One region of the Listeria tempestatis genome, then DNA from elsewhere that is predicted to be linked to it. Evidence: predicted binding sites of a transcription regulator. Region 1 holds the regulator's gene; the other holds the start of a gene.
The links. Region 1 encodes LexA, which represses DNA repair genes until DNA is damaged. Its sites were predicted from a motif close to CGAACATATGTTCG; they were not measured.

Region 1 (15,567 bases):
TTGTTTATACTACCATTTAGGCCAGTGTTTGGCGCCGTGCGTTTTTGAAGTTGACCAAGCTACCTATAAAAAAATGTCTGACGAAATTGTCAGCTTCTTAAATGGTGGCTATAAAGAGGTCAAAAAAGAATTGGCTTTGAAAATGGAAGAGGCAGCGACTGACATGCAATTTGAGAAAGCAGCCGAGTTTCGTGATCAAATTACAGCGATTGAAACGACGATGGAAAAACAAAAAATGACGATGAATGATTTTGTAGATCGTGACGTATTTGGTTACGCCATTGACAAGGGCTGGATGTGTGTTCAAGTTTTCTTCATTCGCCAAGGAAAATTGATCGAACGTGATGTATCGCAATTTCCATTTTATACAGAAGCAGAAGATGATTTTTTGACATTTATTGGTCAGTTTTATCAAAAAGCGAACCATATTCCACCAAAAGAAATCTATTTACCTGATGATATTAATCATGAGGCAGTACAAGCACTTTTACCCGATACGAAAATCATCGTACCAAAACGAGGAAACAAAAAAGATCTTGTAAAATTAGCATATAAAAATGCCAAAATTGCACTAAATGAGAAATTTATGATGCTCGAACGAAATGAAGAACGAACAGTCGGCGCTGTTGAAAAATTAGGGGAACAAATGGGTATCCCCACGCCTTCTCGTATTGAAGCTTTCGACAATTCCAATATTTACGGGACTGATCCAGTTTCTGCGATGGTAACATTTTTAGATGGGAAACCAAGCAAAAATGATTATCGCAAATATAAAATTAAAACGGTCGAAGGACCTGATGATTATGCAACGATGCGTGAAGTTGTACGAAGACGATACTGGCGCGTGTTAAAAGAGGGCTTACCACTACCAGATTTAATTTTAATTGATGGTGGAAAAGGGCAAATCGATAGTGCCAAAGATGTATTAATCAATGAACTAGGGCTCGATATTCCCGTTGCTGGACTTGCTAAAGATGATAAACACAGAACGAGCCAGCTCTTATTTGGAGATCCGCTCGAAATCGTTCCTCTTGGAAGAAATAGCCAAGAATTTTACTTGTTGCAACGCATTCAAGATGAAGTCCACCGTTTTGCTATCACTTTTCACAGACAACTACGCAGTAAATCTGGTTTCCAGTCTATTTTAGACGGTATTAAAGGGGTCGGTCCTGGTCGTAAAAAGAAAATACTCAGTCATTTTGGCTCGATGAAAAAAATTAAAGCCGCATCGGTTGAAGAACTTATGGAAAGTGGAATTCCAAAACAAGTGGCGGAAGCCGTCTATCAAAAAGTTCGCGATGTTAATGAAAAGTTAGCTGAAAAAAAAGAATAGAGGGGAATTAAATGGGTCTAGTCGTTTTAAAATTTGGCGGAACTTCGGTAAGTTCTGTTGATAAAATAAAAAAAACAGCCGCACAGGCAATTCGTGAATATGAAAAAGGGCATCAAGTGATTGTCGTTGTATCTGCAATGGGGAAATCTACGGATAAACTTGTACAAATGGCAGAAGAAATTTCCAAAACGCCTAGTAAACGCGAAATGGATGTACTACTTTCAACCGGTGAACAAGTAACAATTGCCCTTCTCTCCATCGCGCTTCAAGAAACCGGGCAGCAGGCAGTTTCCTTTACTGGTTGGCAAGCGGGAATTGAAACGGAAGAAGTACACAGCAATGCCCGAATTTTAGATATCGAAAGGGAAAAAATTAGCAGTGCACTTCAGGCAGGAAAAATTGTCATTGTTGCGGGTTTCCAAGGTGTGACACAAAGCGGTGAAATTACAACACTTGGTCGCGGTGGCTCCGATACAACGGCAGTTGCGCTTGCGGCCGAGTTTAGAGCCGAAAAATGTGCGATATGTACAGATGTGGACGGCGTATATACAACAGATCCGAGATTTATTAAAAAAGCAAAAAAACTAACACAATTAACATACGATGAAATGTTGGAGCTTGCGAATTTAGGGGCTGGTGTGTTACATCCGCGTTCTGTAGAATACGCAAAAAATTTTAAAATTCCGCTTGAGGTGCGGCTAAGCCACGGGGTGGAAAATGGAACGATGATTGAGGAGGAGATTTATGTGGAAAGTGCAAAAGTAGTTCGCGGCATCGCGTTTGAAGACCAAATAACACGTGTGACCATTCATTGGAGCGAAAAAGAAAATATGCGTGTTTCCAAGGTGTTTTCTGAACTGGCAAAAAATAATATTGATGTGGATATTATTATTCAAGGTATTACTGGACTGGGACACGGCAATCTTTCCTTCACAATTAAATCGGCATCGCTTTTAAATACACTCGCAGTTCTTGAAAATAAAAAAGCGGAAATCCAATATGAAAAGCTTGAATCTGAACAACAATTAGCTAAAGTTTCCATTGTTGGTTCTGGCATGGTATCAAATCCTGGTGTAGCTGCCAGAATGTTTGAAGCGCTCACGGAAAATGATATAGCCATTAAAATGATTAGCACATCGGAAATTAAAGTCTCTACTGTTGTACCAGAACGCAAAATGGTCGAAGCTGCCCAAGTTTTGCATAATACGTTTGAATTAGAAAACTAAGTGAATAAGGTTAGTTTCTATCACACTACCAATCTTTCTGCATTAGAAGATTGGTAGTGTATTTTTTTCTACTTACAAATTAAAACCCCCGCCTATCTTGGCCGAGGGTTTCATCTATGTGTCTTTTAACGAATATCACGGAATAAACCGATTACTTTTCCTAAAATCGAGACTTGATTCAAAATAATTGGCTCCATCGTGTCATTTTCGGGTTGCAAACGAAAATGATTCGCTTCTTTAAAGAAACGTTTACAAGTTGCTTCGTCTTCGTCAGTCATCGCCACAACAATTTCACCATTAGTCGCATTGCTTTGCTTGCGGACTATCACTTTATCTCCGTCTAAAATACCAGCATTAATCATACTTTCACCATCAATTTCTAACATGAAAATATCTTTTTCACCAGCCGCCATGCTTTCAGGTAGTGGGAAGTATTCATCAATATTTTCAATTGCTGTAATTGGCATACCAGCAGTAACTTTTCCAATTAATGGAATATTTACAACAGCAGGAGTAGGAACATCATCTTCCATTGATAAAATTTCAATCGCACGAGGTTTTGTAGGATCGCGTCGAATAAGTCCTTTTGTTTCTAAACGAGCAAGATGGCCATGGACAGTTGAGCTTGAAGCTAAACCAACAGCCTCACCAATTTCTCGAACAGACGGCGGATACCCTTTGTCTTTAACTTCAGATTTTATAAATTCATATATATCTTGTTGACGTTTCGATAATTTCATGGTTTTCACCCCGTTATATTAATTAGTTGATACCACCAGTATAGCAAATGTTTTTTAGATATGCAAACAAAGGTTCGATTTTTTTATTGACAAAAACGAACGGGCGTTCTATAATGATAAAAAAGCGAACATATATTCCGTTGGAGGGGATTCAGATGACTTTGAAATTATTTTGGGATAAATACTATATTGCGATTATTTTTGTTGTAGCTTCTGTACTTATGGGGTTAACATTATTATTTTATGCAAGTGCAACGAATGAAAATAAATATTCAACAATTGATGTAGCATCTGGAGATTCATTATGGGTTCTTGCGGATGAGCATGCGAAAAAAGCAAACATGGATAAAATGACTTTTATTAAGTGGGTGGAAAAAGAAAATCATTTAACTAACAATTCATTAAAAGCAGGGGATGAAATTGTTATTCCGGTGAAGAAAAATGAATTCAAGCAAGACTCTACAATTCAATTGGCCAATGAGTAAGTAATTTCGTCTGTTTTTCATTCTTTGTGTGTGCCAAAAATTTATTTGGTTGCAATCAGTCGCAACGAACTGTTTTACATTTTATGCTATAATAAAAGAAACACATTGATGAATAGGATGAAATTTATGTTGGAAAAAATGAAAATTAATCGAATTAATGAACTTTCTCGTAAGAAAAAATCAGTTGGCTTAACGACTGATGAAAAAATAGAGCAGGAACAATTGCGCAAAGAATATTTGAAATCATTTCGAACACATATGAAAGGCACTATAGAAAATACGACGATATTAGATCCGAATGGAAATGATATTACACCGTCCAAAGTGAAGCAAATGCGCAAAAAAAGAAAATAAAATGCCGAAATGAGCATAAATGAACAAACGAACAAATAATTTGATCATTTATGCTTTTTTGGTTGTGTAATTTATGTTTTAGGAATAAAATGGAGGTAGTTAAAATTTTAAACTAAGAGAGGATGTTTCATTTGTTCGATAAAACTGATCAATTAGCGATTAATACAATTCGTACCCTTTCAATGGATGCCATTCAAAAAGCAAATTCAGGTCATCCAGGTTTACCTATGGGTGCAGCACCGATGGCATATACATTGTGGTCTAAAGTTTTAAATGCTAATCCAGCTAATTCACGCTGGTTTAACCGTGACCGTTTCGTCTTATCTGCTGGACATGGTTCGATGCTTTTATACAGCTTGCTTCATTTGAGTGGCTATAAGCTAAGTCTAGATGATTTGAAAAACTTCCGCCAATGGGACAGCAAAACACCTGGACACCCTGAATACCATCATACTGACGGTGTGGATGCAACTACAGGACCGCTCGGTCAAGGTATTGCGATGGCTGTTGGAATGGCGATGGCTGAACGTCACTTAGAAGCCATGTATAACCGAGATGAATTTAAAGTTGTCGATCATTATACATATTCACTATGTGGCGACGGTGATTTAATGGAAGGTGTTTCAGCTGAGGCAGCAAGTTTAGCAGGCCATCAACAATTAGGTCGTTTGATTGTACTTTATGATTCTAATGATATTTCCTTGGACGGTGATTTAGATAAGTCTTTTTCTGAAAGTGTGAAAACACGTTTTGAAAGTTACGGCTGGGAACATTTACTTGTTAAAGATGGCAATGATACTGCTGAAATTTTAGCAGCTATTGAAAAAGCGAAACAAAATACGTCGCAACCAACTATGATTGAAGTGAAAACTGTAATTGGTTTTGGTGCTCCTAATGCGGGTACAAGTAAAGTTCATGGTGCCCCCTTAGGCGCTGATGGCGTAAAAGCAGCAAAAGCGGTATATGGCTGGGAATATGAAGAAGATTTTTATGTGCCAAATGAAGTTTATGAACGTTTTGGTAATACAATTGCTAGCCGCGGTGCAAAAGCTGAAAAAGCATGGTCGGATATGTTTGTTTCTTATAAAGAAAAATATCCAGAGCTTGCAAAACAATTGGAATATAGCCTAGATGGAAAACTGCCTGAAGGTTATGCGAATAATTTACCAAAATATGAGGTTGGTGATAAAGCGCTTGCTAGCCGAGCAACTAGTGGTGAGGCAATTAATGTGCTTGCCGAAACATTACCACAATTATTTGGTGGTTCAGCTGATTTAGCTGGTTCAAATAACACGACAATCAAAACAGACGGTGAATTTACAAAAGAAACTCCTAAAGAACGTAATATTTGGTTTGGTGTTCGCGAATTTGCGATGGGAGCGGCTTTAAATGGTATGGCTCTTCACGAAGGACTCAAAGTTTACGGTGGAACATTCTTCGTATTTTCGGATTATTTACGTGCATCTATTCGTCTTGCAGCCATCCAACACTTACCAGTAACTTACGTTTTAACGCATGATAGTATTGCAGTTGGGGAAGACGGACCAACACATGAACCGGTTGAACAATTAGCATCGCTACGTGCAATGCCTGGCTTATCAATTCTTCGTCCAGCTGATGGAAATGAAGTGAACGTGGCTTGGAAATTAGCGGTGGAATCGACAAATAAACCTCATGCATTAGTATTAACGCGCCAAGGATTGCCAGTGCTTCCAAATACAAGTAGTCTTGCTGAAGATGGGGTGCGTAAAGGAGCTTATGTTTTATCTAATGCGAAAAAAGATGTGCCTGATGCGATTTTACTTGCAAGTGGGTCTGAAGTACATCTAGCAGTAGAAGCGCAAGCTGAACTAGCTGAGAAAGGCGTTGATGTTTCTGTCGTTTCTGTACCATCATTTGACCTTTTTGAAGCGCAATCTGCTGAGTATAAAGAAAGTGTATTGCCAAATACTGTACGTAAACGCGTTGCCATTGAAATGGGCGCAAGCTTTGGTTGGGAAAGATATACGGGGCTTGACGGTAAAGTCATTGGTATTGATAAATTTGGCGCTTCTGCACCAGGTGAAACGATTATTCAGAACTATGGCTTTACTGTTGAAAATATTGTAAAAACTGTCGAAAGTTTATAATTTTCAAGGCGGATATTCGATTACTGGATGTCCGCTTTTTTCTTTTGTAAAAAAGTGTTGTTTGTCTGGCCTAAATCAAGTACAATAAAGAAGGTATATTCGTTCAAGGAGGAGAAAGAAACTATGTGGATTTACATTCTTGTTGGTCTTGTTTGCTTACTTGCAGGACTTGCTGGTGGCTTCTTTATCGCAAGACGCTACATGATGAGCTATTTAAAAAACAACCCGCCTATCAATGAGCAAATGCTTCAAATGATGATGGCACAAATGGGACAAAAACCGTCTCAGAAAAAAATTAATCAGATGATGAGCGCGATGAATAAACAAACAGAAAAAGAAACAGGAAAGAAAAAGAAAAAATAATTTTCTGTTCGCAAATTTCATTTTTTGAGAATATAAAGATCGTCCTTTTACTAAAAAGGGCGTTTTTATATGGAGAAAGGAGAGGCATATGGAACAAGTTAAGGCAGCATTAATTTTAGAACGAAGTTTAAATCGATTAGAATCAGAAGTGGAACAAACCTTATCTGGCTATGTAACGCCATTTTTAGGGGATAATTCGGATAATCGGTTAAAAATTGGCTATGCATTGTTTTTTTCGACGCGGTTTCAACGCGATATAAGGAAAAATGGTGTCATTCGGCTACTTTTGGACGAGGAGTTAGGGCATGGTGCGGAAGCGAAGGTGCTGGCTCTTTTAGGGCGGCAATTTGTGGTAGAGAATGAGGAAGATGTAGGGAGGTTGGTGCTTGCACAGCAAGCGATGGATTACGTTTTTATTCCAGAGGATTTACTGAGTTGTTCTCTTTCTGAGCTCCATCAGCTTGCGCTCGATTTACAACTTTTTATTGTTGCGGAGAAGTTAGATGGCGAAAAATTGTGAAAAAAGGTATTGTAATTCTTTTCAAGATATTGTAAAATGAAAGCGTTGCATAAAAATTAAAGGAGGTATGAGAGATGCGTAACTATGTTGGAAAATCGTTATTACTTAAAATTTCATTATTTGTACCACTCCGTACCGATTCTTTAAGAGCAAAGGGAATATATAGACCTCTCTAAGTAGGCTTTGTGCGCGGAAAAAAGATGGCAAATAATACATTTTAAGTAATAATGGGCAGAAGTGTTGTCCATTATTTTTTGTTGTCTAAAAAAAGAAAAGGAGGGGACCGCTTGAAAATTTTTAAAGATTTAGGTTGGTTTTTTAAAGAAAGAAAAATGCACTATATTTTTGGGGTTTCTATTTTATTCATCATCGCGCTTTTACAACTTATACCGCCATTTGTTATAGGGAAAGTTGTAGATGCAATAGCGGAGTCAACACTTACGAAAGAAACGTTACTTAAATGGATTGTGATTTTAGTTGTTGTCGCTGTTTTGACTTATGTTGGTCGTTATGTTTGGCGTTTGATGATTTTTGGTTCAGATAATAAATTACAACGAACTTTGCGCTTGCGCTTATTTGAACATTTAACAAAAATGTCACCGTTTTTCTTTCAAAAATATCGAACGGGCGATTTAATGGCGCATGCGACAAATGATATTGCGGCTGTTCAACAAGTTGCGGGTATTGGGGTCTTAACGCTTGCCGATTCATTTTTAACTGGCAGTACGGTTATTTTAATGATGGCGATTAGCATTGATTGGCGTCTCACGCTCATTGCACTTATTCCAATGCCGATTATGATTTTTGGTTCGTCTATTTTAGGAAAGAAGCTGCACGAGCGCTTTCACGGCGCACAAAGAGCTTTTTCAAAGTTAAATGATAAAACACAGGAAAGTATTTCAGGTATTAAAGTGACGCGTACGTTCGGACAGGAAAAAGAAGACATTTCTGACTTTGCCAAACAGACGAATGCGGTAGTGAAGAAAAATATTGCTGTTGCACGTGTTGATGCTATGTTTGATCCGATGATTTCGATTGTTGTGAGTCTTTCTTTTGTGCTTGCCATTGGATTTGGCTCAAAATTTGTTATCCAAGGTTCGCTTACCATTGGACAAGTCATTGCATTCGTCAATTATTTATTCTTGCTCATTTGGCCGATGCTCGCGTTTGGCTTTTTGTATAATATCATTCAACGCGGAAGCGCCTCATATGACCGCATCACGAAACTTTTAAATGAGAAAGAAGATATTGTAGATCACGAAGACGCGCGAGTCGAAATGCCTAGCGGAGCTCTAACAGCACATATTAGCCGATTTTCTTATCCAGATGAAAAAGAGCCAGTGTTAGAAAATATTGATTTCCAGATAAATGCAGGTGAAACACTGGGAATTGTTGGGCGAACGGGATCAGGTAAAACTACGCTTTTAAAACTCTTGCTTCGTGAATACGATGATTATACTGGTGCGATTTCGTTTGGCGGTGTCAAAATTCAAGATTACAAGACCTATGCACTTCGAAAAGCAATTGGTTATGTGCCTCAAGACCAGTTTTTGTTTTCAACAACTGTTTTAGATAATATTCGCTTTGGGGTACCAGAAGCGGCACCAGAAGAAGTGGTGGCGATTGCTGAGACGGTGGCTGTTCATGATGATATTGAAGGGTTTACAGAAGGTTATCAAACGGTTGTAGGTGAACGTGGGGTTTCGCTTTCTGGCGGTCAGAAACAGCGTCTTGCAATTGCTCGTGCTTTAATTATGGATCCAGAATTGCTTATTTTAGATGATGCCTTGTCTGCAGTTGATGCTAAGACGGAAGAGCGGATTTTGGAAAATTTAAAGGCAAGTCGTGCGAAAAAAACAACTATCATTAGTGCACACCGCCTGAGTTCAGTAGAACACGCTAACCTGATAATTGTGATTGATAAGGGGCGGGTTATTGAACGTGGTACGCACCATGAATTGCTTAACGAAAATGGTTGGTATGCCGAAATGTACCGAGAACAACAACTCGCAGAACATTTGGAAGGCGGTGAGAAGTATGAATGAGCAAATGAATGATGATTTATTAACGATGACAGGAAAAGAGCATAGGCAAGTTTTAAAACGCCTGATGAGCTATACACGTTTCCATATTCCATTGTTAATTCTAACTGGCTTTCTAGTATTGTTTGTGACCATTATCGACGTTGTGTCACCGCTAATTATTCGGAAGTTTTTAGATGATTATTTGACGCCGATGAATTTTGCGACAGAAGCGATTACAATTCTTGTGGCAGGATACCTTGGTCTTGCGCTAGCGAAGGTTATCATTTGGTATTTCCAACTCTTTTTCTTCCAAAAGATTGCCTTTCAGATTGTCGAACGCATTCGTATTGATATTTTTTCAAAGCTACACACTCTCGGCATGCGCTATTTTGATAAGACCCCTGCGGGCAGTATTGTATCTCGTGTGACAAATGATACGGAAGCGATTAAAGATATGTTTATTAATGTGCTATCTACCGCGATTCAAAGTCTTTTCATGCTAATTGGAATGTATGTGGCGATGTTTGCTTTAGATGTACAACTAGCACTTTATTGTTTAGCACTATTTCCGCTAATTGCTTTTATTATTATCGTTTACAGAAAAAAAAGTTCGAAATTTTATCGAGCCAAGCGCGAAAAATTAAGCCAATTAAATGCAAATATTAGCGAGTCCATTTCAGGTATGTCAATTGTTCAACAATTCAACCAAGAAAGACGTTTGGCGCGTGAATTTGAAGTTATCAACAAGGATTATTACGATGTTGGAATGAAAAATATTAAATTTAATGCGCTCTTACTTGGTCCGGCAATTGATTTTATTTATGCGATTGCAGTTGTCATTATTCTTGGTTTTTTTGGGGCAGAATCACTCATTGGTCCAGTTGCCATTGGTACGATTTATGCTTTCGTAAGCTATTTTGATCGCTTTTTAGAAGCAATTTATAATGTGATGGAGCGTCTTGCAATGTATCAGGAAGCAATTACTGCTGCTGCACGTGTTTTCCGTATTATGGATGAAACGGAAGAAGTACCAGTCCAACAAAATAATGCGGAAGCGAAAATTGAGAGCGCGAAAATTGAGTTTAAAAATGTATCCTTTGCCTATGACGGGGAGCATGATGTTTTGAAAAACATTAGTTTCACGGCAGAATCAGGGCAGACTGTCGCGCTTGTAGGGCACACAGGGAGCGGGAAAAGTTCGATTATTAACTTAATGATGCGTTTTTATGAGTTTGAACGTGGTGAAATTCTAATTGACGGAAAGTCGATTAAAGAATATGAAACGAGTGAACTGCGTAAAAAAACAGGTCTTGTGTTACAAGATAGCTTTATGTTTTATGGTAATATTCGTGACAATATTCGGTTGTATAATCAGGCTATTTCTGATAAAGAAGTGGAAGATGCGGCAAAATTTGTTCAGGCGGACAATTTTATTCAAACTTTAGAAAATACTTATGATCATAAAGTGATTGAACGTGGTGCATCATTTTCTAGCGGACAGCGGCAACTTATTTCTTTTGCACGTACGGTTGTGACAAACCCGCAAATTCTTGTTTTAGATGAAGCAACAGCAAATATTGATACAGAAACGGAAAGTTTAATTCAAACAGGCTTAAAACGCATGCGTGCAGGTCGGACAACCATTGCGATTGCGCATCGACTTTCGACAATTAAAGATGCTGACTTGATTTTAGTTTTAAGTAAGGGTGAGATTATCGAACGTGGCACACACGATGAACTTCTTAAGAACCGAGGGGTCTATCATTCAATGTATCAACTTCAAAATAGTGGGATGGAATTGTAAACATTTTGTTTTCTTTTCTTTAAAATAAGCGCTATAATGGCTATCGAAGCATTATAGGGGGAATCAGATATGTCACTTATTTTATCAATTGTTGTCACACTTGTTTTTGGTTCAATGATTATTTTAATTCGAATGAAAGCGTCGAAACGTCCTGCATCTATAAAAGGTATTATTTTGCCGCCAGTAATGATGTCGACTGGTGCACTCATGTTCGTCGTCCCTTTTTTTCGGGTATCAGGTATTGATATTATCGAAGCAATTTTGATGGGACTCGTATTTTCTGCCATTCTCATTTGGACGACGAAATTTGAAATTAAAGAGGGTTTTGTTTTTATTAAACGAACGAAGGCTTTCCCTGTTATTTTAATGTCTCTGTTACTCATTCGCATTTTAATTAAATATTTAATCAGTGGAAGCCTTGAAGTTGGGGAGTTGTCAGGAATGTTTTGGATTATGGCGTTTGCGATGATCGTTCCGTGGCGAGTTGCGATGTATTTTCAATATAAAATTGTAGCTAAAAATCTCGAACCTACTAAAGAAATGGTCGAATAAGACGATTAAATTGTAAAAAAGCTTGTGCAAGATTTGTGTAAAAGTTATAATGAGAAAGGTTACATTTATGTGACAAAAAGGAGGAAATATTTTGAAGAAAACGTTAATTGCATTACTTATGTTTGTGTTAGCTTTCACGCTTGCTGCTTGTTCGTCTTCAACGAATAGCGATGCAGACAAAAAAGAGGATTCAAAGAAAACATCGAGTGAAGATGTACTAAATTATTATATGGATTTAGTTTCGACAATTAGTGATAAAAATGCAGATTACACTGCCTATTTGAGTGCTTCAACTGCAGATCCAATGCCTTCTGAAGCTGAGCTTTTAGAACTTGCTAAAAAAGCATCGACTTCTGCACAAGCTGTTTCAGATGCTTTAGCAGATGAAAAAGTTCCAGATTTAGGGAAATCTACGGAGGACTTTAAAAAAGCCGTTTCTGATTTAAGTGCTGCCTATGCCGATGAAGCAACAGCATTAAAAACAACGCCTGTTGATACAACAAGCGCTGATGAAAAACTTCAAAAAGCATCTGCTGAAATTTCAAAAATCCTAGAGGACAATGGTTTAGCAGGTTCTGATATTTTAACTGATACAATGTAATAAAAAAGCATTTTGGGCTCACCCAAAATGCTTTTTTTAACCCTATTTTTTCTTCGTTGCTTGAATTTCTTGTTCCAATCGTTCGAATGTCGCCATTAGTTCAAGAGATTTTTCCTCTAAAACTTCTTTTTGTTCTTTTTCCGTGTCATTGAAATGTATCGGGTCACTAAAGCGAATGATGACCTTCTTTCTTTTTAAAATTTCTTTGAAGTTTTTTGGACCATCATAGAAGGCTGGTAACATCGGTACTTTTCCTTTAAGCGCAATGGTAACCGCCCCGCGTTTTAAATGTAAGTTCGTTTGTTTACGTGTACCACTTGGGAAAATACCAACCACTTTACCTTGTTTTAACAAGCGAATTGGCGCTTTAATGGCGCTAGGACCTGGATTGTCGCGGTTAACTGGAAAGGCATTTAAATGCGTCATCAGCCAATTAAGGAACTTTCCTTTAAATAACTCTTGTTTCGCCATATAATGGACAGATACAGGATAGATGGCAAAACCAAGATAAAGAATTTCAATCCATGAAGTATGCGGCGATACAACAACATAAGGGGCCGCAGGTATTTTTTCTTTGTTTTGTACTTGAAATCGTCCACCAATGATGATTAAAATAATATGGACGAGGGTTTTAGCAAATTTATAAAACAACTTCTTCACTCCCTAAAAGACATCAACTAGTATAAGTATACTCAAAAACGTAGATTTTTGCATTAAAAAAATAAAGCAGTAGAAAAGAGGCCGGAATGAAACTTTTACATACAGCTGATCTTCACCTTGGAAAAATTGTATCAGGTGTTTCGATGCTTGAGGATCAAAAATATATTTTAAATCAAATAACCGAAATCATAAAACGAGAAAAAGTGGACGGTATTATTATTTCCGGGGACTTGTATGACCGCGCGGTTCCCCCGGCAAGTGCTGTTGATGTTTTGAATGATATTTTTTATGAATGGAATGTGACGCTCGGCTTGCCAATTTTTGCCATTAGTGGTAATCATGATAGTTCGGAAAGACTCCAATTTGGTGCGGCATGGTATGAAAAAACAGCCCTTTATTTGGCGGGAAAAATCACAGACCCAGTTCAAAAAGTAGCATTCAAAAATGCTGAAATTTGGCTTGTTCCGTTTCACGAGCCTGCAATTGTGCGCGAAAAATTTAATGATAGAGAGATTCGTACTTATGAAGAAGCGATGCAAAAAATAACCGATTCAATTTGGGTGCGTGCTGATAAAACGAAAAAGCAAATTTTAGTTGGTCATGCCTTTGTGGCTGGCGGTATTCCAAGTGACTCTGAACGTCAACTGGCTGTCGGAAATGTCGACCGTGTTTCAACAAATTGCTTTCTAGGTTTTGACTATGTTGCGCTTGGTCATTTGCATCACCCACATGCTATCACGCATCCCACCATTCATTATAGCGGCTCACCATTAAAATATTCTTTTTCAGAAAGCAAGGATAAAAAAAGTGTGCGCATCGTAACACTCGAGGAAACACTAGACGTACGTGAAGTATTCTTAAAACCAAAACGTGATATGCGAATTGTGAGCGGAAGCTTGAAGGAGCTTACGACCAATATTTTAGACAATAATGAGGATTATTTACAGGTGAAATTAGAAGATTCTGGTGCGCTTCTTGATCCGATGGGGCAACTGCGTAAGTTCTATCCGAATATTTTGCATTTAGAGCGCATTCGGCATCAGATGGAAGATAAGCTTGAGGTGAAGTTTGATGAGCTGATGAAAAAAGACGATGTGGCGCTATTTGATCAGTTTTTTGAATTTGCTGAAGGGAAAAGCATGACAGCAGCACAAAAGGAACTTATGGCAGAGATTTTCAAAGAAGCGCGTTCGGGAGGTAAAGAATGAGACCGTTAAAACTAACAATGGAGGCATTTGGTGCATATAAAAAACGCGAAACGATAGACTTTACAGAACTTGGAACGGAACGAATTTTTGTTATTTCTGGAAAAACAGGTGCGGGGAAGTCGACAATTTTTGATGCGATTAGTTTTGCGATTTTTGGTGTTACTAATCTTATTGACCGAGAAGGCGCATCGATGCGAAGTGATTTTGCGGCAGATACGGATTTAACGGAAGTGACGCTAACCTTTATGCTACGAGAGAAAACATATCTGGTTAAACGCATGCCACAACAAGAAGTGAAAAAAGCACGTGGCGACGGGATGCGTTCTTTAAATCAAAAAGCCGAGTTATTTGAACTGACAAATGACGGAGAGAAGCTACTTGCTAGTTCGGTGCGAGATGTTAAAGTCAAAATGGAGGAGTTAATTCAGCTTAATGTCGATCAATTTCGGCAAATTTTAATGATTCCGCAAGGTGAGTTTCGTGAATTGCTTATTTCTGAAAGCAAGGAGAAAGAAGTGATTTTACAACGGCTTGCCCATACAGACTTTTATAAGTATGTTGAAAATCTTTTATTTGATAAACAAAAGGAGCTACAGCTTTTAGCTGAAAATACTAGGGCAGAACTTGGAAAAGTGATTGTTGGCGAATTTGGAGACGAAACGCTAACAATTGCCGAAATTGAGGAACAATTCCAAGTCAAAATGGCAGAACAAAAAAAACAACTGATAGTCTTGCAAGAGGAACTCACGACACTTGAAAAGGTGAGTGTTGCAGCGGCTCAAAGCGTTGCTGTGGCGGAAAATATTGAAGCAGATTATGCTCAACTTGAAAAGCAAGTAGAGGTTCTCAAACAATTATACGGGAAACAAGAGCAGATAGAGATGCTAAAGCAGGAGCTAACGAAAATGAAGGCGGCGAAGGAATTACAAGCTACTTTCATGCAGCGAGAGCGTACGAGCGGGAAAATACGTACTGTAAAGCAAGAGGAAGAACAGCTTATCAATCAGACGGAAGAGGCGCGCGTGGGGCTTTTAAACTGGGAGGAGCAACAAAAGGCACTTTTAGAAATGGCAGAGCGTGTGGCAAAATGGCGGCGTAATCAAATCGAATTTGAGAAAATGGCGCCGAAGATGAAGCAGCTTTCTGAAAATCTGACAGAAGTTGAGCGTAAAAAGGTTGCTTTTACTGCAAAGGAAGAGGCTTTTAAAGGGTTTGAAATAGATTTTGAGAAATTAAAACATGATGTGAGTTCGCTTGAGGATCGCATTTTGGCGCTTGAAACCATTGAGCAAGAACGTTTTCAACTGCTGGAGAAAGTGAATGAGCTGGAAACTGAACGTAAACAAGCAGCTGAAAATACGGAAAAGACAAGTCAACTGGCGAAAATAGAGGAACAAATAGTGAAGTTGCAGCAAGAACAAGCGGCGCAAAAGGCTAGTTTAGATTTGCTTCAAAAAGAAGAGACTGAACTTTTGGCAGCTTCCAAAAAAGAGCAGGCAGCCATGTTAGCAGCGCACCTTCATGACGGAGAGGCATGCCCAGTTTGCGGCGCGAAAGAACACCCCGAG
Region 2 (15,567 bases), on a different contig from region 1:
GACGGGCTTTCTTTCATTTGTGTAACTTCTACTTTTACATCTGGATTTTCCTTTTCATAAGCTGTTGCCATTTCCTTCCAAAACTTCACTTGGGTAGGGTTTGGTGCTGCCCAAAAAGTTACTTTCGTTTTTCCATCATCACCGGATTCGTTACCACCTGATCCACAAGCGGCCAAAACCGTCCCTGCTGCTACGACACTAAGTGCTGCATAAACTAACTTTTTGAATTTCATTATTAACTCCTCCTGCTTCGATAATTGTAAGCGTTTTATAAACAATTACATTATTACATTACAATTTTGTAATGTCAATAATTACTTTTCTAATAAAAGTTTAAAAAATGCGATAAAAACCTTGAAAAAATCAACATAATAAAAATTACTAATAAAAATACATGTAAAATTATATTCCTCTTTGCAAAAAAACTATTTTCTAGCTATAATAGAATTATTATGTCGCAAAAAAAGGAGCTTTTATGAAAAAAGTTACGATGCAACATATTGCCGATCGCCTCAACATTACAAAAAATTCCGTATCTCAGGCTCTCGGCAATAAAAACGGGGTAAGTGAAAAAACCAAACTAGCTGTTTTTAAAATGGCTGACGAATTAGGCTACCAGTACAAAAAAGAGATTGCACGTGAAGTCGTTAAAAAGAGATATGCTTTACTCGCAAGTTCATTTGCACTAGCGCAAAAAAGTTTTTTTGGTGAAATCATTGCGAGCATTAAAAATCAGCTTTTAATCGAACAAGCCGAGCTTTTCATTTTTCCAATCGGGGAAATCGAGGCAGAAAAAGGCATTTTACCAATTGAACTCGAAACGGAAGAATGGTCTGGTGTTTTTCTTCTTTCACACATTAATACAGCTTATAGTTTGAAAGTAATCAATCTAAAACACCCAACTGTCTTGATTGATCATCATCATCCGCACTTAAAAGCTGATGCTATTTTAACGCAAAATAAAGACGGCGCCTTTCTCGCCGTCGAACATCTTATTCAGAAACAACATAAAAAAATCGGTTTTCTAGGAGATACCCAGTTTTCTCCGAGCTACGCAGAACGCTTTGAAGGCTATAAAATGGCCCTTAAAATGGCAGAAATCCCGCTTAACGGAGCTTTTACAATCACTCAAATTAAAGAGGAACAAACCGCTCTCTATAAAACTTTAGACCAGTTGGATGAGTTTCCAACCGCCTGGTTTTGCGTAAACTCAGGACTTGGATTTATTTTAAATACATACTTGCAGTCAAAAGGGCACACCATCCCGAATGACTTTTCAATTATTTGTTTTGATAATACCGAGTTCACAGTCTTAAGCAATCCAAAACTTACCACAATGTGCACAAACTTAAGTGCAATGGGAGAAAAAGCAGTTGCTCTAATGAACTGGCGAATCCGCAATTCTAATAGTGAATTTATTCAACTATCCATTGCCACTGAATTAATCGAACGTAACTCCGTACAGATGTACAAACAAAAAACACGTACCCAGTAAAAAACTAGGTACGTGTTTTTATTCTTCCTCTTCCACATGATGCGTCAAATGGAGCCGGATTGTCGCAAGCGTATAGCCATAGAAATCATCATCAAACTCTTCTTCTACAACAAAGCCTTTCCGCAAATAAAAACGGTAAGCTGCATCGTTTCCCTTCTCCACGTTCACATACATCGGAAGCGGCAAATGAAACAGACTCATTCCCTCATCTAGAAGTCTTGTACCAAAGCCTTTTTGCTTTAAAGCTGGATCCAAATAAAACGCCGAAAGCTCACTTTTGCCTTTGGCAAGTTCCACAAAATTCGCAAAGCCAATGACTTCCCCTTCTTTTTCAATGACCGCAAAAGGTGTAGCCCCAATTCGATTTTTAAGTGTCTCTAAATTATAAAATTTATTTAAAAAATTGTCTTGCACATCAACTGGAATAATATTTTCATACGTATCATGCCAAGATTTCTCCGCAATTTGCTGAATGGAAGTCGCATCTTCAAGCCTTGCCTTTCTTACATTTACAGTCATTTCAAACACCCCTTTATGATTTCACTCCTCCTTCCATACCCTTTTTTTCTTGAAAAAAAACGCTTTTAATGTTAACCTTTAAAAATAAAAGTTAACATTAAGGAGTGAACCTTTTGCCACATACAAAATTGAAATTTTTAATTGTCGACGCGCTTTTTGCCGTCATTATTGCCATTTTAGCTCAAATCGCAATTCCACTTGGCCCTATCCCCTTTACCGGACAAACATTTGCCGTTGGGCTTGCCGCCACCATTCTAGGCGCCCGTCACGCCACCATTTCAGTCACCGTCTACATCCTGCTTGGCGCTTTTGGCATTCCAGTTTTCCAAGGAATGACAGCTGGACTTGGTATCATTTTAGGTGTCACCGGTGGCTTTATCATTGGTTTTATCGGCAATGCCTTTTTAACTGGTTTTCTGCTCGACAAGTTTGGCTACACCAATTTGAATGCTAGCATCGCAAATATTCTCGGAGCTTTCGTGACGCTCCTTTTCGGGATGTTTTGGTTACAAATTAGCGCAGGTATGACGCTAAGCGCCGCTTTTTTCGCGGGAGTTCTCCCGTTTATCATCCCAGGTATCCTAAAAGCCATTTTAGCAGGCTACATCGGACTTAAAATTCGCCGCCAGCTCATCAAAAGCAAACTCCTCCCCGACACCAATAAACTTACGGAGGACACGCTCAATACTACACAGTCTAAATAATTTAAAATCCCCTTTTTCTCCCGTATAATAAAAAACAAATACTGAGAAAAGGGGACTCGGTTATGGTTTTAGAAAAAGGGACAGCAGAGGCACAAAAGCCCAGTCTTGCAGAAGTTTTACATGAGGCAGATGAAGCGACACTCCCGTACGTTCGCCAAAGCGTGAAACGCGGAGAAAATATTTTGCTCGAAGGCGATAATCATCCATATTTTTACATAGTTACAGAAGGCGTAGCCGCAATGAGCAAAAATACGTGTAAAGAAGATAGCATTTTAACCTTTTGCGGGAAAGGGGAAGGCATCGGGTTTTTACATATCGAGCCAGATACAACTTCACCCGTTACGTATACAGCCATTAGCGAAATGACTGTTCATCGCTTTTCGCGCGATTACGCGCATAGCCGTTTTAAAAGCCACAAAGTGTTTTCTGCTTTTGCTCAAATGAATCGCATCGTTCAGCCAATTTTACTGCGAGAAGCGGAGGCGCAGCTACCTTCTGACCAAAAAATCCTCGCCGCCTTAGTTCGCATTGGCGATCAATTTGGCCGCATGGAAAATGACGGCGCGTGTCTCATTCCCTACTTTTTCACCCAAAAGATTTTAGGAAGCTACACGAATTTAGCCCGTGCATATGTCGCAACCAACTTGCGGAAACTAGAAGAAGAAGGTATCCTTTCGCTCTCGCCAAAACCATGGCGAATTAACGATTTCAAAGCCCAAAAAGCGCGTTTACTAGAAAAATTTAACCACGAAGCCATTTAGCTTCGTGGTTTTTTATAAACAGTTCGAAATCATCTTTTAAATTTACCAAAAACACTTTTACTTTTCTTATCGACATAGCAAGAAAGCTTGGAGCTTGGGTCTACAGCATCGATTAAAGCTTTCTTCCCTAGAGAATTACGATCATTTGATAGTGCCTGACTTAAAGTTTTCCACTCACTTTGTGTTGAGGGCCCATTAAAAATAAATTTATTCGTCTCCACATTTTTCGTAACGCCTTCACTTGGATGAACTGCATGCATGGAAGGTCTTTCCCAAAAAACGCCTTCTTTCACCACTTTAGCCGGATTCCCCACTACTACAGCATTATTTGGCACAGTAGATGTGACAATCGCATTAGCTCCAACAATACTACCAGAACCAATTGTAGCTCCTTTTAGCAATTTAACATCCTGACCAATCCACACATGATCCCCAATTAAAATCGATGCTGGTTTATTCACTCGTTCACCGCTTTCGATTTGATAAATTGGATGCACATCAGATGTGCGTATCCAACTTCCAAATGAAAACATCGCATCTTTTCCGACAATTAGATTTTGATGTTCCGATATAATCGCATTTAAAACGCCATTAAAAGACGCACCCTCATCTATAAACACCGTAGAACCTGCATGAATATTTAGATTAATCATCATTTGATTTTGAAGTGTTTTCTTAATATAGACCACCGAATTATCACCATGAAAAACAATTTTTGAATTTCTCAAAGTTGCATTCTCATCTAAAACTAGCAGATTATTCTTCCCATTAAACACCACTTCTGAATTTAAAAACTGAACTTTTTCCTGATTTAAAAACACATTATTACTCTCTTTTTCTACATTTCCCTTGATCATTGACGCTCTCCCTTTATCACAAATTTTCATAGCGAAAATCAAAACCATATACTTGGACAATGTATTCTTCTCCAACACTATCAGTATATCAATCTGTAGAATTTAAAGCAAAATATTAATTGTAACACATTATTTTTCATCACTAAATTGTTCGTCAGAAACAACTTGCATCCCGTTCAACTGCAAATAAGCCGCTGTAACGCCAACCCCTTCTTTTAACTCTCCTGAAAAAGTACCATCATAAATTTGACAGGCGCCGCAAGACGGGCTTTTTTCTTTTAGAATAACTTGTTCAACCCCAAGCTCGCGGAGTTGCTCTAAAGTTTTGCGCGCGCCTTCTTTATAGATTTCCGTCACATCCGTACCGGAATTATCCATTACTTTTGCCGTACCAGACCAGACATCTTTCCCATCTCCCCCAACAATTTCAGCTGGATTTCTAGGTGCCGGCAGCCCACCAAGCATTTCTGGGCAAAGTGGGATTGCAACTTGACTCTCCACCATTTTTTTTAGCGCCCTATTCTCCTTATGCCCCCCGTCATAACGACACGGAATCCCCGCTAAACATGAACTCACCATTTTCAAAGTTTTCCACCTCCATCTTACTACTTTTATTTTAACAAAAAAACGCCATGATTTCAGTTAGAGAAACCACAGCATTTCATTTTATAGATTTTGATATGCGACAGCAATTTTTGAACCAATTAAAGCATTGTGCTTCACCAGTTCAATATTAGCTTCAAGACTCTTGCCAGCCGTAAGTTCCTTCACTTTAGCAAGTAAAAACGGCGTTACATCCTTACCATGAATGCCATTTTCATCTGCTTCTTTCAAAGCTGTTTGAATTACCGCATTAATTTTGTCAGCAGGCATGGCGTGTGCCTCTGGAATTGGGTTGGCAATCACTGCACCACCATCAATTTTTAAGTCCCACTTCGCTTTCAAGCTTTCTGCAATCACTTTTGGTTCATCTGCACGAATCGTTAATTCAATTTCGCTCGTTGGCGTATAGAATGCAGGCAATACATCTGTCGCGTAACCAATTACTGGCACCCCTTTTGTTTCCAAATATTCCATTGTTAAGCCTAAGTCAAGAATCGATTTCGCGCCAGCACAAATGACTGCCACATTCGTTTTCGCTAATTCTTCAAGGTCTGCCGATACGTCCATCGTTGTTTCAGCACCGCGGTGCACACCGCCAATTCCACCAGTTACAAAAATTGCAATCTCAGCAAGCTCCGCACAAATCATAGTCGCTGCAACAGTAGTCGCCCCTAATTGTTTGGTAGCAACGAGATACCCAATGTCACGACGGGAAACTTTTGCCACATTCTCGCTTTTTGCAAAAAGTTCTAACTCTGCATCTGAAAGACCAATCTTAATTTGCCCATCCATAATAGCAATAGTCGCAGGAACAGCACCGTTTTCACGAATGATTTCCTCCACTTCACGTGCCATTTCAACATTTTGCGGATATGGCATGCCATGTGAAATAATGGTCGATTCTAAAGCCACAATTGGTTTCCCTGCTAATTTTGCCGCCTTCACTTCTTCTGAAAATGATAAATAATTTTTCATTTTATTTCCTCCAAATCTTTTTGTAGTTCAGATGTCGATAAATTTTGTCGCACTGTAAATTCTGATAACAGCGTTTTATACGCATTCACACTTCCAGCAAGAATCGTTTCACGAAGCGTCTTGCCTTCAAGCCAAGCATAAATGACAGCGGAACAAAAAGCGTCCCCAGCACCTGTCACATCCCGAATTTCTGATGCTACAATTGCCGGCTCATGAATAATACCTTCCACATGATTTCCTGCCATTGCACCATGTTTCCCATTTGTGATAACAACATTTTGAATGCCTGTATCAAGCCATTTCTGGACAGCCAAACGCCAGTCATTCTCGTTTTCAATCTGCAACCCAAAGTGCGTCTCTGTTTCATCACGATTCGCAATAAGCCAAGTTACTTGATGCAAATCTTCCGGGAGACGCACCATTTTAGGCGAGGATACAGGAACCAAGACGAGTGGCACCTGACTTGCTTCTGCAAAGTTACCTAAATAGGCAAGCGACTCTTTCGGACAATTTAAATCAGCAACAATCGCACTAGAACGCGCTAGCACGGCTTCATTTTTGCGCAGTGCATCTGGCGTCAGATGTTCGTACGCCTCCATATCAGCAAGCGCCACAAGTAAATCCCCATTTCCTTCCAAAACCGCCGTATAAGAGCCTGTTGAAATACTCGGAAAAGCGGTGACGTAATCTAAATTCATGTACGTATCACTTGCTCGAACAATTGCTTCCCAGTCGGCATCAGCACCGCACGCTGTCAGTAAAATCACTTCTTTTCCAAGTCGCCCTAAGTTTTCAGCAATGTTCCGTGCTACACCGCCTGCGCTCTGCGAAGACCGGACTGGGTTTGACGTCCCGAGCTGCGACTTATCTTTCATATAAAATTTTCGGTCCACGTTCGCGCCACCAACACAAACGATTTGCTTTGATTCGTTTAAAATATAAGCTTTACCTAAAATTCGCCCTTTTCGAATCAAACCAGAAATTAAGTTGGCAACAGTCGGTCTTGAAAGGTCTAAAATATCTGCAAGTTCTTGTTGTGAAATGTACGGATTTTTGCGGATAGAATTAAAAATAATTTCTTCTTTTTCACTCATTTTTTGATTTTCGTTTTCCACGGAGAACACCTCCATTTCCAAACTTTTGTTTGTTTTTTAAACACATGTTTATAATAACAATAAAAGCGCTTTATTTCAAGAGAAAGAAATTTTTAAAAATGGCCACATAGAAAAGAGGTATCTTCTAAATTATAGAAAATCCCCCTCTTCTTATACTCTCGTTTATTATTTAATACGCCGTCCACCCAGCATCTGCTGTAATAATAGCACCGTTTACGAAACTTGAATCATCTGAACCAAGGAATAAAGCTACCTTCGCAATTTCAGAAGCCTCACCAACACGAGGATTAATATTCATGCCTGCCATCGCTCGTTCTTGCCCAAAAGCACTCGGATCATAAATAGAAGTTCCAATATTTGTATTCACCGCGCCAGGCGCGATAGCATTACAACGAATATTTTTATTCGCATATTGGAAGCCAATATTTTTAGTTAAACCAACGACGGCATGTTTAGACGCTGTATAAGCCGCACCTGCCCGTGAACCAAAAAGACCGCCTGCAGATGCAATATTCACAATGACACCGCCGCCTTTTTCTTCAAACAGTGGAATAGCCTTTCGAGTCGCCCGCATAACACCAGTTGTATTAATGGCTAAAACGCGGTCCCAAAGGTCATCTGTCACTTCCGATACAGGCACAAAGTTATCCATGATACCTGCATTATTCACCAAAATATCAAGCTTGCCGTATTTATTAACAGCCGCATCAATCATGGCATCAATCTCTGCTTGCTTCACAACATTTGCCGCAACCGCTATACCTTCGCCACCACTTTCTATAATTTCATCGACAGTCGCTTCGGCATTTTCCAAGTTCAAATCTGCCACAACGACCTTTGCCCCCTCTTTTGCATAAAGTAACGCAATTTGTTTCCCCATACCAGACGCCGCACCAGTGATAACAGCAACTTTTCCTTCTAATTTCCCCATTAATATTACCTCCTTGATTGCTTTGTAGCTAAGATTTCTAGCTCTCCACTCAAGTATACAACTCATTGAAAGCGGATACAATCAGTAATAGAAGTCATTATCGTTGCTTAAGCATCACTTTTTTGATATATGTTGAATAAGTAAAAATAGGAGGGGTAAACATGGATAGACGTATCCAAAAAACAAAAAAAGCCTTTTATCTAGCCTTCTTAGAGTTACTAAAAACAAAAAATGTTGATCAAATCACCGTCACCGCTCTCGTTCAAGAAGCAGACGTCAATCGTTCTACTTTTTACAAACACTATGTTGAAAAAGAGGATTTGCTAAACGAAATGATAGAGTCTGTTCTAAACGATTTGCGCACTGCCTATGACGAACCTTATAAACAAACCACTACTTTTTCCATTGAAAATTTACAACCCTATATGATTAAAATTTTTGACCACGTATATAAAAATCAATTATTTTATAGCCATGTTATTTCCTCAAAAATCGGTCCCGATTTTCAAAATCGTGTCTGCCATGTTATTCAAGACTTGATTCTGCGTGATGCCACTAAATCCGGCTTCACTAACATCAATCCGCAAGTTCTTACAAGTTATCAGGCGCATGCCATTTTTGGTATTATCGTCTATTGGGCAGAAAACCACTTTCAAGAAAGCGCCGACTACATGTCAAAACAACTCTTCCTCATTTTAAAATCGCAACACCAATTAGACCCCTCGAAGTAGCGCAAGTTCTGCTTTTGAAAGAGGGCGATATTCGCCAAGTGCAAGTTGTTCGTCAAGCTCTAAATCACCCATTTTCTCGCGCTTCAAATACAACACCCTTTTCCGAAGAGCTTCAAACATTTTCTTCACTTGATGAAATTTACCTTCATAAATGGTTACACGAACTTCTGATTGGCCACCATGAGTACTGATAATTTCAAGACTCGCTGGCATCGCCTGATAGCCATCCAAAAAAGTGACGCCCGTTTTAAATACTGCCGCATCTTCTGCCGTCACAGTACCTTCTATACGTGCAAAATAAACTTTCGCGACATGTTTTTTAGGTGAAAGAAGTTCATGCGCCATTTGGCCATCTGTCGTTAAAATTAGCAGTCCTTCAGTATCTTTATCTAGCCTACCAACCGGAAATAACCCACGGCGCCTATCATTTTCTGCCACCAAATCAATGACCGTCTTTCCAAGTTTATCTTCCGTAGCACTTAAAACGCCCTGCGGTTTATTTAGCATGTAATATAGTTGTTCCTCGTATGCCACAATTTGACCATTTACCGTCACAATATTTTCCGCTGACGCCACTTGAAAAGCCCCATCGCGTACCCGTTTTCCGTCCACAAGTACTTCCTCTTTTTTTAAAACATCCTTCACGACTTTCCTTGTCCCAAAACCAGCATGTGCAAGCAATTTATCAAGACGCATCTTTTTACCTCCATTACGAACAATCCTCTCCCTTTCATTTTATCAATTTACTATCATAAGCGCTATAAAAAAATAGGCTGATGGCAGACGACGAAATTCGCCGTTTGCCATCAGCCTATTTTACGCTAAGCATTCCGCAACAACCGTTCTAATTCCACCGCACAAGCAGACTCCTTTTCTTGCCCAGTTGGTGTTTGTTTAAGTCGATACTCATCTAACTTCAATTCTATTCGAACCAATTTTTCAAACGCGTCTAAATGTTTACAATTTGCGATTAAATCCCCCAACTCATCAAAAAGATCCTCAACTTGCTTAATATCATCTACAGAAGCCGGTCCATCATTCATATTTTTCATGTGTCCTTCCTCCAATCGCTGCCTTTATCACTTATATTTTACTCAAAAAAAGAGGATTTGAAACCTATTTTTGAAAAGTTTCACATTTTAGCCACATTTGAACAAATTTCTTACTATTTTTATATCAAATAGCCCTTTCTTGACACATTTGTTAGCCCTTACAAGGAAGCGAACCACATACATACTCTCTATTTCAAAAAGTGTAGTTTTGACAACAGAAAAATTCAATCATTCCTTCATAATTTTAATAACATCTTGATAAGCAATTTTTCGAACACCTTTTTCTTTTGTTTTAAAATCCGCCTTCAAATAGACTTGGACACGGTCTCCCAACTCTAGCGACTCCACGTTTAGCGCCCGCCCGTCCTTTTCATTTTCTATTTTACTAATTGTTTGAAGCTCAGTCTCACCTTGCAAGTCCACATCACGAGAAGTTAAATCACGCACAAAGACACTCCTATTTTCCCCCGAATGATTTCGACTAATCTCTCCTTCAAACATTACATAAGTATCCGCTTTTTCTCCGTTCCCGCAACCTGCTAAAAAAAGCAGTACAATAAACCATCCAAGTTTTTTCATCGCAAGCTCCTTATCTTCATTTAGTTCTATTATACAAAAAACCAGCAACTTTATGAAAAGCTGCTGGTTTTCAAATTTATTCTAGTACGAATTGGTTATGATAAAGTTCTGCATAGAAACCTTTTTGTTGCAATAAGCCTTCATGCGTACCTTCTTCAATAACTTCACCTTGATGCAAAACAACAATATGATCAGCATCTAAAATGGTTTTCAGCCTGTGTGCAATGACAAAGCTCGTCCGACCAGAAATAACATTATCCATCGCTTTTTGGATTTTACTTTCCGTAACCGTATCAACGTTACTTGTTGCTTCATCCAAAATAAGCAAGCTTGGGTTTGTTAAAATTGTTCGGGCAATGCTGATTAATTGTTTTTGACCAACACTAAAGATATTGTTTTCATCACTAATTTCCGTATCATAACCTTTTTCAAGTGTCATAATAAAATCGTGAATATTAGCTTGTTTCGCAGCCAATACCACATCATCGCGGTGTGCTTCCGGTTTCCCAAAAGAAATATTTTCATGAATCGTACCGCTGAATAAAACGGAGTCTTGTAAGACGATTCCAACTTGTTTTCTGAGCGATTTCAGCTCAATGTCGCGAATATCTTTTCCGTCAAATGCAATTTCGCCACTATCCACATTGTAAAAGCGATTTAGTAAGTTCATGATTGTTGTTTTACCTGAACCAGTTGGCCCAACAACCGCCACCATCTTACCTTTATCGAGCGTAATATTGACATTTTTCAGAACTGGTTTTTCCGGATCATAGCCAAAATTAACATTTTTAAGCGCAACTTGTTCGTTTATACCGTCAATTCCGCTTACATTCGGACGCTCAAACTCATCTTTTTCATTAAATACTTCACTCACACGACGCGCCCCAGTAATCGCAAGTTGTAACATACTGTACTGAGAAGAAATTTGTGTAAGCGGCATATAAAATTGTTGTGAATACTGCACGAACATGACAATCAAACCAAGCGCAACTGAACGCTCAAGACTACCATTTAAAGCTAAATAACCGCCGAAGAAAATGACAATCGCCGTATTTAAAAGCGAAATCCCTTGCATTACTGGGAAAAGTAAGCCTGAATAAACTTGCCCTTTATATGTTGCGTTTTTAACCGTATTGTTATGCTCAACAAAACCTTTAATGGTTTCTTCTTCGAGACCATTTGTAATAATCACTTTTTGACCAGAAATTTTTTCATCAATATAGGCGTTTAGATGCCCCAAGCTATCTTGTTGCAAGTCAACATATCTACGCGCCTTACGAATAATGATTGCCGCAATGATAATCGCAAATGGTGAAGCAATTAGCGTCACAAGTGCCAATTCCACATTTTGATTGAACATCATGATGATAACACCAATCATTAGCGCCAAGTTAGACAAAACTTGAACTAGCGCCTGGTTGAGTGTGTTGGAGATATTATCCATATCACTTGTAAAACGGCTTAGCATCTCCCCGTCATTATGACGATCGAAAAAGCGAATCGAAAGTTTTTCCATTTTACGGAATAAACCGATACGCATGCGGTTCGTTGCCTTACCGGAAACACCCGTCATAATAATGCTTTGAATAAATGTTGCAACAGAAGTTAGCACATAAAATAGAAGTAACATCCATAAGATATGATGGAACTCAGATTTATCATCCACTCCCGTTGTAAATAATTTCACAGCATAATTTGCAAGTTCTTGAATCGCATCACCAATGTATTGCGGTGCCTTAACTTGCAAATAAGTAGCCCCAATAACGGCTAGTATTATGACAGAAAGTTGTAATTTATACGCGCGAAGATAGTGCCAGAAGAATTTTGTAATTTGTTTAAACTCACTCATTTCCCCACGCATCCTTTCCTTTTTGAGTTTCATAGATTTCTTGATAAATTGGGCTTATTTCAAGCAATTCCTTGTGCGAACCAACTGAAACAAGTTTTCCCCCGTCTAAAACTAAGATTTTATCCGCATGAATAACCGAAGAAATCTTTTGTGCAATAATAAATGTCGTTGTATCATCAAGTTCTTTATTAAGCGCCTCTTTCACAAGTTTTTCAGAACGAGCATCAAGCGCACTTGTACTGTCATCTAAAATCAAGATTTTTGGATCCCCGATGACTCCACGAGAAATTGATAAGCGTTGTTTTTGCCCACCAGAAAAGTTATTTCCGCGTTCTTCCACAATCGCTTCATAAATCTTATCTTGGCGTTCGATAAACTCTTTCGCTTGCGCAATCGATGTTGCTTTTTCCATATCCTCCGCATCGGCATCTTTCTTACCATGGCGAAGGTTATCAGAAATTGTACCTGAGAATAAAATCGCACGTTGTAAAACAAGTGAAACTGTTTTGCGCAGTGTATTTTTATTCACATTTACTAAGTTTTTCCCACCAATTAAAATTTCTCCTTCAGACGGGTCATAAAGTCTTGGTATCAACTGTGCTAGTGTTGATTTACCAGCACCAGTAGCACCAACAATTCCGACCATTTCTCCAGGAGACGCCTTAAAGGAAATATCACTTAAAGCGTTTTGATCATCACCTTCATAGCGGAAACTTACATTTTTGAATTCAACGCTGCCAGCTAAATCTTCATCCGGTGCATCTTCATCATATTTAATGTCGGCATCTGTATTTAAAACTTCACTAATACGCCCAAGTGAAATGAACGCACGAGAAGCCATCATCGTAAGCATACCTCCGATAATGATTGCCATCATAATTTGCATTAAATAGTTCATAAATGAAGCAATAGCTCCGATAACAGTTGGATCATCTTTCACCATATCACCAACAAAATAAATCGAAACTACAACTGCCAAGTTTGAAACGAGCATGAATGCTGGAATCATCACAGAAAATAGCGTTCCAACAATAATCGTATGTCTTGTTAGTTTATCACTCGTATCAGAAAATCTTTTAAGTTCGTTATCTTCTTGGACAAAACTTTTGACCACACGCATCCCCGCTAAGTTTTCCTTAGCAATTGCGTTCACCTTATCTAGGAAAGCTTGGATTTTTGCAAAATGTTTCCCCATTGCGCCAAATGTAATCATAACGATTAATACAACGAGCACAACGAGTAAAATAATAACCCACCAAAGTGCAGGCAATGTCACTAACGCCAAAATAAAACTTCCGATAAACATAATCGGAATACGCGTTAAAGATTGAAGTGACATCATCACTAAATTTTGAACTTGTGTAATATCATTAGTTTGTCTGACAACTAAATTACCAGTCGAAAAACGTTCGATATTGCTAAATGAAAATGTTTGAACTTTTCGAAAGCTGCTTTCTCGGATGTCAGCCCCCACGCCTTGCGCAATTTTTGCTGATAAAACCGTGTTTAAAATACCCGCGATTAAACCAACGACAGCCACTGCGACAAGCACAATACCGATTGACGTTATTTCATCCATTTTGTCTTCCATAATTGCATCGAGCACTTGCTGCAATAATTTAGGTTGCCAAAGTTGTGACGCGACCATGATGGCCACAAACAGCGTGGATAAAATCGTCTGCATTCGATATTTCTTCAAATGTTGAAATAAAATCTTCATTGTAAACCTCCCTGAAAAAGAATAAGACGAACACTTATTCTACTTGATAATGGATTGTTTTTCAAGCCTCATTTGCATTATTTGTGAAAAATCGGTCTACAGGAGGAGAAAAGCTTCCATTACCATTTTTAAAACTATCATCACGTTAACTCCTCTGCAAATTTCACAAACTTATTTTGTCCAAAATGACAAAAATGTAAGTAAAATAATCTACTTTTGTCACCTGATTCGAATGTTCTACGGACTAAACTAGCCTATGATAAGAATATAGATAAGCTTTTAGGAGGAATTTTCATGACAAATAAAGTCGTAAACGTAGAACATATTGAAAAAATCTACGGCAAAAAAAATCAAAATCAATCTACCGCATTAAAAGATATTTCCTTTTCAATGGAAAAGGGTGAATTTATAGGTATTATGGGGCCGTCTGGTTCAGGCAAAACAACCCTTCTAAATGTACTTTCCACACTCGATCACCCAACAAAAGGAAAAGTGGAAATTGCAGGTGTTGACATTACTAAAATGAAAAATGATCAGTTATCTGATTTCCGGGCCCAATCACTTGGTTTCATATTCCAGGATTTCAACTTACTTGAAAATTTAACACTTTACGAAAACATCTCCCTTCCCCTCTCTTTGCAAGACGTTAAACCGAAAAAAATCCGTGAGCGCGTACAAATTGTTGCGCATGATCTTGGCATCTCTGATATTTTACACAAATATCCTGCAGAAGTTTCTGGTGGTCAAAAACAACGCACAGCAGCCGCTCGTGCGCTCGTACACGAACCTGCAATTTTGTTAGGTGACGAGCCAACAGGTGCGCTAGATTCAAAAAATGCGCTCAGCTTACTCGAAACGATGACAGAATTAAATGAAGAACAAGACGTTTCCATTTTAATGGTTACACATGATCCACAAAGCGCTAGTTTTTGTGAGCGCATCTTATTCATCCAAGATGGCGTTCTTTACAAAGAGCTAAACCGGTCAGGTAGCCGAAGTGACTTCTACAAAGAAATATTAGATGTACTCGCAACTTTTGGACAAAATCGGGGTGAGAACGATGATATTTAAGCTCGCCTTATCGAGCATGCGCAGTCGGCTGAAAGACTATGTCGTACTTTTGCTCGGTTTAATTATGTCCATTTCCATTTTTTACATGTTTGAAACACTTGCTTTAAATAAATCTTTTATTCAAGAAAACGCGATGATTAATGCTGTTGGTTTTGTTTTCCAGGCGGGATCCGTTTTGCTCGCCATCATCACAATTGCTTATGTGCTTTACGCAAACTCGTTTTTATTTTCCTTACGTCAAAAAGAATTTGGCATGTACATGACACTTGGCGCTAAAAAACGGAAAATCTCACTCATCATGTTCATTGAAACGATGTTCATCGGCCTCATTTCCTTACTCATCGGAACGGCACTAGGTACAGGTCTCGCCTCCCTAATTGGTCAAGCATTGATGAAACAACTAGAATTTCATTCAAACACATATGCGCCGTTTTATCTTCCATCGCTCATCGTCACATGTGTATTTTTTGCCATCCTATTTATTTTGTCAGCATTTGCAAACTTGATTCAAATCTCCAAAGTGACCGTTTTAGATTTAGTTCATGGCGATGCTAAGGCAGAAAAAATTATTATTCGGAAAAAAGCCATCGTTTTGAAAGCCGTCA

Region 2: the regulator LexA is predicted to act here: its motif matches at 7,048-7,061, upstream of R8923_RS09895 (carbohydrate kinase).

The regions. Positions count from the first base shown of each region.
Region 1 covers NZ_CAUYTK010000001.1:474,276-489,842, reverse strand. Annotated here, with positions in the region: gene uvrC (excinuclease ABC subunit UvrC) at 1-1,333, shown strand, start outside; gene R8923_RS02540 (aspartate kinase) at 1,345-2,559, shown strand; gene lexA (transcriptional repressor LexA) at 2,685-3,299, opposite strand; gene yneA (cell division suppressor protein YneA) at 3,455-3,784, shown strand; gene R8923_RS02525 (DUF896 domain-containing protein) at 3,911-4,138, shown strand; gene tkt (transketolase) at 4,270-6,267, shown strand; gene R8923_RS02515 (YneF family protein) at 6,391-6,630, shown strand; gene R8923_RS02510 (hypothetical protein) at 6,719-7,150, shown strand; gene R8923_RS02505 (ABC transporter ATP-binding protein) at 7,438-9,195, shown strand; gene R8923_RS02500 (ABC transporter ATP-binding protein) at 9,179-10,978, shown strand; gene R8923_RS02495 (CcdC family protein) at 11,048-11,530, shown strand; gene R8923_RS02490 (hypothetical protein) at 11,622-12,131, shown strand; gene R8923_RS02485 (lysophospholipid acyltransferase family protein) at 12,174-12,782, opposite strand; gene R8923_RS02480 (exonuclease SbcCD subunit D) at 12,878-13,999, shown strand; gene R8923_RS02475 (AAA family ATPase) at 13,996-15,567, shown strand, end outside.
Region 2 covers NZ_CAUYTK010000007.1:91,482-107,048, forward strand. Annotated here, with positions in the region: gene R8923_RS09855 (ABC transporter substrate-binding protein) at 1-233, opposite strand, end outside; gene R8923_RS09860 (substrate-binding domain-containing protein) at 476-1,495, shown strand; gene R8923_RS09865 (GNAT family N-acetyltransferase) at 1,514-2,014, opposite strand; gene R8923_RS09870 (biotin transporter BioY) at 2,128-2,718, shown strand; gene R8923_RS09875 (Crp/Fnr family transcriptional regulator) at 2,781-3,479, shown strand; gene R8923_RS09880 (acyltransferase) at 3,509-4,336, opposite strand; gene R8923_RS09885 (2-thiouracil desulfurase family protein) at 4,466-4,921, opposite strand; gene R8923_RS09890 (pseudouridine-5'-phosphate glycosidase) at 5,003-5,914, opposite strand; gene R8923_RS09895 (carbohydrate kinase) at 5,911-7,029, opposite strand; gene R8923_RS09900 (SDR family oxidoreductase) at 7,199-7,960, opposite strand; gene R8923_RS09905 (TetR/AcrR family transcriptional regulator) at 8,122-8,691, shown strand; gene R8923_RS09910 (pseudouridine synthase) at 8,674-9,387, opposite strand; gene R8923_RS09915 (hypothetical protein) at 9,513-9,743, opposite strand; gene R8923_RS09920 (hypothetical protein) at 9,972-10,322, opposite strand; gene R8923_RS09925 (ABC transporter ATP-binding protein) at 10,399-12,171, opposite strand; gene R8923_RS09930 (ABC transporter ATP-binding protein) at 12,164-13,891, opposite strand; gene R8923_RS09935 (ABC transporter ATP-binding protein) at 14,186-14,962, shown strand; gene R8923_RS09940 (ABC transporter permease) at 14,952-15,567, shown strand, end outside.